Regions from separate parts of the Saccharothrix sp. DSM 118769 genome, predicted to be linked through region 2. Evidence: riboswitches for the same ligand, from Rfam matches in the RefSeq annotation. Region 2 holds a riboswitch; the other holds the start of a gene.
The links. Region 2 has a riboswitch for S-adenosylmethionine ahead of thrC (threonine synthase). Riboswitches for the same ligand answer to the same signal wherever they lie in the genome.

Region 1 (4,514 bases), 2.9 Mb from region 2:
GGCTTGTCGACCACGATCACGTCGTCGTCCTCGTGCAGCACGAGCAGGCCCTCCACGGGCACCGCCTGCACCTGGACCGGCCGCTCGGGCTCGGGGAGGGTGACCTCCAGCACGGCGCCGGCGACGAGCCGGTCGGACTTGCCGGCGGCCTGACCGTCCAGCACGACGTCACCGGCCTCGGTGAGCGCGGCGACGGCGGTGCGCGACAGGCCGAGCAGCTTGGCCAGGCCCGCGTCGACGCGCATGCCGTCCAGGCCGTCGGGCACGGGCAGGGTGCGGTAGCCGCTCATTCGCCCGCCTCCTTCTCCGCCTGGGCGGGCTTCTTCTTCTCCACGCGCGTCCCGTCGTAGTCGCGCTGGAGCAGGGCCATCAGGACGATGACACCGCCGCCCACGCAGATGGCCGAGTCGGCCAGGTTGAACACCGGGAAGACCCGGCCCCAGGGGTCCAGCACCGAGATGTAGTCCACGACGCCGCCGCGCAGCGGGCCGGGCGCCCGGAAGACCCGGTCGACCAGGTTGCCGGTGGCGCCGCCGAGCACGAGCCCGAGGCCGATGGCCCAGCCGACCGACCGCAGCCGGCGGGCGATCCACAGGATGAACCCGACGACGCCGAACGCGATCAGCGCGAGGATCACCGTCCAGCCCTCGGCCATGCCGAACGCGGCACCGGTGTTGCGGATCAGCGGCAGGTACAGCAGGCCGCCGAACAGCTCGACCGGCTCCCGCCCCTCCAGCTCCTCGACCGCGATCACCTTGACGACGACGTCGAGCGCCAACACGATCGGCGCGATGACCGCCAGCAGCGCGACGCGTCGCTTCGGCAGCGGCGGCTCGGGCTGGTCGGCGTCGTCGGCCGGCTCGGCGCTGGGATCGGTGCTCACCCGGCCATTGTCCAACACGCTGCTCAGCGCAGGAACGGCGGGAGCGCGCGCTGGTCGTCGCACGGCGCCCAGCGGCCGTCGCGCTGCTCGTAGGCCCACCGCGAACCCTCGGTGACGAGACGGCGCAGCGCGGCCACGAACCGGTCGACGTGCTCCTCCGAGCTGCCCAGGCCGAGGGACGCGCGCAGGGCCCGCCCGCCCCCGGTGAGCCGGTGCACGGCGACGTGGGCGCAGAACGCGCCGTCGCGCACGCCGATGCCGTGCTCGGCGGACAGCGCCGCGGCCAGGTAGCCGGCGTCCTGGCCGCCGACGGTGAAGCTCACCACGCCGACCCGGTCCTGCCCGCCGCCGAACAGGGCCAGCTCGTGCACGCCGGGCACGGTCGCCAACCCCTCGCGCAGGCGGGCCAGCAGGACGCGCTCGTGCTCGGCGACCCGCTCCCAGTGCCGCCCGAGGACGTCGCAGGCCACGGCGAGGGCGTGCACGCCGACCACGTTGGGCGTGCCGGCCTCGTGCCGCTCGGGCACCGCCGACCAGGCCACGCCCAGCCGGTCGCCGTGGTCGGTGACGCGGGCCGTGGCACCCCCGCCGACCAGGTACGGCTCGGCGGCCTGGAGCCAGTCGGAGCGGCCGACCAGCGCGCCGGAGCCGAACGGCGCGTACAGCTTGTGCCCGGACAGCACGGTGTAGTCCACGTCGAGGGCGCGCACGTCGACCGGGCGGTGCGGGGCGAGCTGGGCGGCGTCCAGGGCGACGCGCGCCCCGTGCCGGCGGGCGACCCGGGCCAGCTCGGCGACCGGCCACAGCTCGCCGGTCACGTTGGACGCGCCGGTCACCACGACCAGGCGCGGTCCGACGGGGGCCTCGCGCAGCGCGCGGTCCAGCTCCAGCACGGCCGCGGCGGGCGAGGACGGGGTGCGCAGGCGGCGCACGTTCGGGCCGCGCCACGGCAGCAGGGCGGCGTGGTGCTCGGTGTCGAACAGCAGCACGGCGGTGTGCTTCGGCACGCTGCGGGCCAGCAGGTTCAGCGCGTCGGTGGCGTTGCGGGTGAACACGACGGCGTCGGTGGACCGGGCGCCGAGGAAGCGGCGGACCGACGCGCGGGCCTGCTCGTAGACGCGGGTGGAGACCTGCGAGGCGAAGCCGGCGCCCCGGTGCACGCTCGCGTACCAGGGCAGCAGCTCGTCGACGGCGTCGCGGACCTGCTCCAGGCACGGCGCGCTGGCCGCGTGGTCGAGGTTGGCGTACTCGACGCGCTCACCGGTGACCAGCGGCACGCGCAGCGCGGAGCCGACGACGCGGGGCAGGGCGGCGGTGGTAGTGGCAGCGGTCGTGCTGGCAGTGGTCGTGGTGGCAGTGGTGACGGCGGTGGTGGGCCTGGGGACTGCGACGGTCATGACACCCTCCGGGGAGTCCGGGACTCCACCCGTGGGAAGGGAGTCCGCGCTTGCCGGACGCCCTGCGCGCCGGCCAGGTCCTCATCGGGGGCACCCCACCGCGGTAGGAGGGTTGCCGGCCAGCTAGCCCGAGCTTGTCGCTGGCACTCATGACCTTCACCCCGAAGGTAACCGGAACACCGCGCCGCCGTCGAGACGCGCCCACATCGTGGGAGGTCGCGGCTACGGCAGCCCCGCGTCGCCCTTCCAGCGCGCGAACCGGCCGGCCCGGTCGACCGCCCTGATCCGCTGCTCCGTGGCGGTGCGCGCGACCTCCGTGCACACGACCAGCAGCTGGTCGTGCTCCTGGAGCCGGGTGGTCGGCTGGGGCGTGAAGCTGTTCTCCGCCCGCACCACGAGGCTCACCGACGAGCCCGGCGGCAGCCGCAGCTCGGACAGGTAGACGCCGTGCAGCTTGGAGCCGCGCTGGATGCGCACCTGGAGCAGCTCCGCGCCCAGCTCGTCCAGCGCCGAGGAGTCGACCTGCACCTCGTGCGCCTCGCCGGACTTGACCAGGCCGAGCCACTTCGCGAGCCACGGCAGGGTGGTGCCCTGCACCAGGGTCAGCACCACGACCAGCACGAACACCGCGTCGACCAGCCGCTGGGCGCCGTCGACGCCCTGGATCAGCGGGATCAGCGCGAACACGATGGGCACCGCGCCGCGCAGCCCGGACCACGAGATGAACACCTGTTCGCGCCACGGCACCCGGAACGGCAGCGCCGCGCACAGCACCGACAGGGGTCTGGCCAGCAGCACCAGCACCGCGCCCGCGACCAGGGCGGGCACCAGGGCGTCGAGCACCCGACCGGGCGAGGCGTACAGGCCGAGCAGCACGAACAGGCCGATCTGGGCGATCCAGCCGAGGCCCTCGGCGAACGACAGGGTGTCCGCGCGGTGCGGCAGGCGGGCGTTGCCGAGGACCAGCGCGGCGATGTAGACGGCGAGGAAGCCGGAGGCGTGCGCGAGGTCGCCGGCGGTGTAGGCGAGCAGGCACACGGCGACCGTGGCCAGCGGGTACAGGCCGGTGGAGGGCAGGGCGGCGCGGCGCAGCCCCACCCCGCCGAGCCAGCCGAGCGCGATGCCGATCAGGGCGCCCGCGACCAGCTCGTACACCATCAGGGCGGGCGCGGTCCACGTCACCGGGTCGGGCGAGGCGAGCAGCACGACGGCGATGTAGACCGGCGCGTCGTTGATGCCGGACTCCAGCTCCAGCGCGCCGATGAGCCGCTTGCCCACGCCCACCCCGCGCAGCACGCTGAACACGGCCGCCGCGTCGGTGGACGACAGCACCGCGCCCCACAGCAGGGCCGTGCGCCAGTCCATGTCCAGCAGGAAGTGCAGCGCGAAGCCGGTGACCGCGATGCTGACGCCGACGGACACTGTGGACAGTGCGATGCCCAGCCCCATCGCCGGTTTCACCGCGCTCCACCGCGTGGTCAGGCCGCCCTCGGTGAGGATGAGCACGAGCGCGGCCGTGCCGAGGGAACGGGTCAGGTCGGCGTCCTCGAACTGGATGCCGAGCACCGCCTCGCCCAGCAGCACCCCGATGCCGAGGTAGAGCAGGAGCGAGGGCAGGCCGAGCCGGATCGACACCCGCACCGCGATGACCGAGAGGAGCAGCACCGCGGCGGCGAGGCCGAGGAAGCCCGTCACACCACCCACCCGACCTCCCGCCGCCGCCCGTCGGGGCCATTCTTCCCGCTCACGCGGAAATGGACTAATCCGGCAGCAGCGGCGACCACCATCCGAACGCCCCTAGCGCGACCGATGCGCGGGCGTGCATGTTGATGTGCGGGTCCGCCGCCCCGGTCACCTCCACTTCCCTGCGGGAGAACACCGTGAAGTTGCGAACGATCTCCACCGCGCTGCTCCTGACCAGCGCGCTCCTCGGTTCGGGTGCGGCCACCGCCGCGCCCGCCGCCGTCCTGGCCGGGCCGAACATCCCGGTCAGCGCCGTCCAGGCCGACCTCGCCCAGCTGCAGTCGATCGCCACGTCGAACGGCGGCAACCGGGCGCACGGCAGGCCCGGCTACCTCGCGTCGGTCAACTGGGTGAAGTCCAAGTTGGACGCCGCCGGCTACACCACCCGGGTGCAGTCGTTCACCAGCAACGGCGCCATCGGCTACAACCTGATCGCCGACTGGCCGGCGGGCGACGCGAACAACGTCGTCATGGTCGGCGGGCACCTCGAC
Region 2 (4,514 bases):
CGTGGGGCAGGGCGACGCCGTCGTGCTGGCCACCGCCGACCGCGACCGGGCGGTGCTGGTCGACACCGGGCCCGACCCCGGACCGGTGCTGTCGTGCCTGCGGCGGCTCGGGGTGCGGCGTGTCCCGCTGGTGGTGCTGAGCCACCTGCACGCCGACCACGTCGGCGGGCTGGCCGCGGTGCTGTCGGAGCGGGAGGTGGGCGCGGTGGCCGTGGGGCCTTCGCGTCGGCCGGGGTGGGCGTGGGAGGAGGTGCGGGCGCGTGCGCGGGCGGCGGGGGTCCGCGTGGTCGAGCTGGGCGCCGGGCAGCGGGTGAGCTGGCCGGGACTGGACCTCGACGTGCTGGGACCGCGAGCGGCCCCGGTGGGGGAGACCAACACGGCGGTCAACGACGCGTCGCTGGTGCTGCGGGCCACGACCGCGGCCGGGCGGGTGCTGCTGACCGGCGACGTCGAGCTGGCCGGGCAGGCGGACCTGCTCGGCGGGCACGTCGACCTGAGGGCCGACGTGCTCAAGGTGCCGCACCACGGGTCGCGGTACACGTCGCCGGCGTTCCTGGAGGCAGTGCGGCCCCGGGTGGCGTTGGTGAGTGTCGGGGCGGGCAACCGCTACGGCCACCCGAGCGGGGTGCTGGTCGACGCCCTGACCCGGCAGGGCGCGCTGGTGCTGCGCACCGACCGGGACGGCGACACCGCCGTCCTCACCGGCCCGGACGGGCCGCGGGTCGCCCGCCGGGGCGGCCCCGACCACGAAGCAGGAGGGGATCACCATGGGCGGGAACGACAGGAACGACGTGTGGGTCAGGCTGCGCACGGGGTGGCGGCGGTCCGGTGGCGACCGGGCCGTGGGGTGGGCGCTGTGGCAGCGCGGCTACACCGCCCACCCGTGGCCGCGCGACGAGCTGCGGCCCTCGTTCGCCTATTACGTGTGCGAGGAGCTGCCCGCCGGTGGGCGGGGGATCGTCGCGCGCGCCACCGTCACCGGCGTGGTGCGGACCGCCGAGGTCGACTCCGCGGACTCGGCGTACCGGCTGGTCGCCGACGCGTTGTTCGACGACGACCTCGCCATGGCCCCGGAGGAGTGGTACGCCGAGCGCTACAACCGGCAGAAGGCGGCGCGGCCGTGGCCGCAGCTGCTGACCGCGTGGCGCGTGGTCACCGAGCAGGTCGGGCCGCAGGAGCTGCCCGAGCTGACCGCGTTCCCGCGCACCGGGTGGTTGCGGTCGGGGAGGGTCGCGCTGTGAGCGCCCCGGTCAGGATTCGAGGGCCTTGAGCACGGCCTCCGCCGACGGCGGGACGTTGGCCTTCGGGCCGACCCGGTCGCCGAGCGCGTCGAGGGTCTTGAGGCCGTCGCCGGTGATGAGCAGCACGGTCTCGCCGTCGGGGTCGAGCCGGCCCGTTTCGATGAGCTTCTTCGCGGTCGCCACGGTCACACCGCCCGCGGTCTCGGCGAAGATGCCCTCGGTGCGGGCCAGCAGCCGGATGCCCTCGATGACCTCCTCGTCGGTGACGTCCTCGATGGCGCCGTTGGTGCGGCGCACCGCGTCGAGCACGTACGGGCCGTCGGCCGGTGCACCGATCGCCAGCGAGCGGGCGATGGTGTCCGGGCGGACGGGGGTGACCACGTCGCGGCCGGCCTTGAAGGCCGCGGCGACGGGGGAGCAGCCGGTGGCCTGCGCGCCGAACACCCGGTACGGGGTCTGCTCGACCAGGTCGAGTTCGCCCAGTTCGCGGAACGCCTTGTCGACCTTGGTGAGCTGGGAGCCGGAGGCGATGGGGACCACGATCTGGTCGGGCAGCCGCCAGCCGAGCTGCTCGGCGACCTCGTAGCCGAGCGTCTTGGAGCCCTCGGCGTAGTAGGGGCGGACGTTGACGTTGACGAACGCCCAGTCCTCGTGCTCGGCGGCCAGTTCCTGGGCGAGCCGGTTCACGTCGTCGTAGTTGCCGTCGACGGTGATCAGGTTGCCGCCGTAGACGGCGGTCATGAGGATCTTCGCCCGCTCCAGGGAGGAGGGCACCAGGACCACCGACTCCCAGCCCGCGCGGGCCGCGGCGGCGGCGACGGCGTTGGCGAGGTTGCCGGTGGACGGGCAGGCGAGGACCTTGAAGCCGAGTTCGCGGGCGGCGGCGAGGGCGACGCCGACGACGCGGTCCTTGAACGAGTGGGTCGGGTTGCCGGTGTCGTCCTTCACCCAGACCTTGCGGACGCCCAGGGCCTTGGCGAGGCGGTCGGCCTCGACGAGGCGGGTGCCGCCGGGGTCGGTGTTGGGGTGCGACTCGACGGTGGAGGGCACGGGGAGCAGGCCGCGGTAGCGCCAGATCGACCGGGGGCCGGCCTCGATGTCCTCGCGGCGGACCCGGCCGAAGTCGTAGGCCACTTCCAGCGGCCCGAAACACTCGAGACAGGCGTATTCCGGGGCGAGCGGCGTCTGGTGCCCGCACTCGCGGCAGGACAGGGCGCGAGCCGGACCGAGGTCGAAGGAGGTGGTGGCCGAGGGCACACTGACAGCAGTCATCGCGAGGTATCTCCTCATCTTTCCCGCGTCGCGGGTCGGAATTGGCACCGTGATCGCACAGCAGGTGCTGTGCGACGGGTTGCCGGGGCTTCTTCGGGCCGATCCCTCTGCCCCTCTGGATGAGCGGTATTCAGTTGTCGGCACTCAACGTACGACAGGATCCCGCTCCTCAGCCAGTTGCGTCCACCATCCGGACGCGGGACGGGCGTGGGAGGATCGCGCCCGTGAGTGCGCCCGCTGAGACGCCCGACGCCGTGCACCTGGTCGTCGGCGAGGAGGAGTTGCTGGTCGAGCGCGCTGTGCGCGGCGCGTTGGAGGTCGCGCGCAAAGCCGACCCGCAGGCCGACCTGACCAGGGTGCGGGTGACTGATCTCACCCCTCCTGAGCTGGCCGAACTGGTGAGCCCGTCGCTGTTCGCGGAGGGCCGGGTGGTCGCGCTGGAGGCCGCGCAGGAGGCCGGCAAGGAGATCGCCGACGCCGTGCTCGCCTACGCCAAGGCGCCCGCGGACGGGGTGACGCTCGTGGTGGTGCACAGCGGTGGCGGGCGCAGCAAGGTGGCCAAGGAGCTGCCGGCGGCGCTGCGGAAGGCCGGGGCGCGGGTGATCGAGTGCCCGAAGATGACCAAGGCGTCCGACCGCGAGGCTTTCGTGCGCAACGAGATCCGTTCCGCGGGCGGCGGCAAGGCCGATCCGGAGGCGGTGGCGGCGCTGATCGAGGCCGTCGGGTCGGACCTGCGCGAGCTGGCGGCGGCGGCGGCGCAGCTGGTGGCGGACACCGACGGCAAGGTCGACGCGGAGGCGGTCCGCCGCTACCACCGGGGGCGGGCCGAGGTGACCGGGTTCGCGGTGGCGGAGAAGGCCGTCATGGGTGACCGGGCGGGCGCGCTGGAGGCCCTGCGCTGGGCGATCCAGCTCGGCGTGCCGCACGTGCTGGTGGCCGACGCGCTGGCCGACGCGGTGCGCACGGTCGCGCGGGTGTCCGCGGTGGGGCGGGGCGACCCGTTCAAGCTGGCGGGCGAGCTCGGCATGCCGCCGTGGAAGGTGAAGAAGGCGCAGGGGCAGTCGCGTGGCTGGGAGGAGCGCGGGCTGGCCGAGGCGATGTCGGTCGTGGCGGACCTCAACGCGGACGTGAAGGGCTTCGCGGCCGATTCGGGCTACGCGCTGGAGCGGGCGGTGCTGAAGATCGTCGCGGTGCACGGGCGGCGCTGACCCACGCGAGGGGTGTCGACCTGCGCGAGGGGGGCTGACCTGTGCAGGCGGCGCCGGCCCGGGCGAGCGGTCGGCCCGGGAAAGCCGGAGCGCCGCCCACCCCGGGGGGTGGGCGGCGCTCCGGTGAAGTCCAGATCAGATCTGGTTGGCGCGCTTGGCCAGCGCCGACTTCTTGTTGGCGGCCTGGTTGGCGTGGATGACGCCCTTGGTGACGGCCTTGTCGAGCTTGCGGGAAGCCTCCCGCGCCAGCTCGGTGGCCTTCGCCTTGTCGCCCGCCTCAGCGGCCTCACGGAACTTGCGGATCGCGGTCTTGAGCGACGACTTGACGGCCTTGTTGCGCAGGCGCGCCTTCTCGTTGGTCTTGATCCGCTTCAGCTGGGACTTGATGTTCGCCACGCGAAAGCCACCTTATTCCTCGGTCTCGGAGTCGCACCGCGCTCGTTCATCGGCTCCGACCCCGGAACGGGGGCGGGTTTCCTCCACAGCGGAATGCCGCGCGGTACGACGGAGAAGGATATCAAGGCTGCTCACCGGACCGTGAACCCGGCCCTCCCGTCGCCCACCAGCACCTCGTAGGCGCCCCGGGCGACCTCGGGCTTGCCGTCGCCGTGCACGTCGCCCGCGGTCACCGCCAGGTGCTTGGTGGGGAAGCTCACCTCGACGGTGCGCTGCTCGTGGGCCTTGAGCGTGACGCGGGTGAAGCCGACCAGCCGCTGGTAGGGCGTGAGCACCTGGCTCACCGGCTGGTGCACGTACACCGGGACGACGACCGTGCCGTCGCGGTCGCCGGTGT

Region 1: linked by a shared signal. The riboswitch ahead of ACRAKJ_RS34470 (aminotransferase class V-fold PLP-dependent enzyme) and the one ahead of thrC (threonine synthase) in region 2 are both predicted to bind S-adenosylmethionine.

The regions. Positions count from the first base shown of each region.
Region 1 is NZ_CP193627.1:8,182,154-8,186,667, forward strand. Features, by position in the region: gene ACRAKJ_RS34460 (RluA family pseudouridine synthase) at 1-290, opposite strand, end outside; gene lspA (signal peptidase II) at 287-883, opposite strand; gene ACRAKJ_RS34470 (aminotransferase class V-fold PLP-dependent enzyme) at 907-2,280, opposite strand; SAM riboswitch class IV at 2,322-2,435, opposite strand; gene ACRAKJ_RS34475 (potassium/proton antiporter) at 2,503-3,975, opposite strand; gene ACRAKJ_RS34480 (hypothetical protein) at 4,040-4,183, opposite strand; gene ACRAKJ_RS34485 (M28 family peptidase) at 4,161-4,514, shown strand, end outside.
Region 2 is NZ_CP193627.1:1,373,545-1,378,058, forward strand. Features, by position in the region: gene ACRAKJ_RS06540 (DNA internalization-related competence protein ComEC/Rec2) at 1-1,270, shown strand, start outside; gene thrC (threonine synthase) at 1,251-2,513, opposite strand; SAM riboswitch class I at 2,525-2,639, opposite strand; gene holA (DNA polymerase III subunit delta) at 2,738-3,721, shown strand; gene rpsT (30S ribosomal protein S20) at 3,857-4,117, opposite strand; gene ACRAKJ_RS06560 (glycoside hydrolase family 3 N-terminal domain-containing protein) at 4,249-4,514, opposite strand, start outside.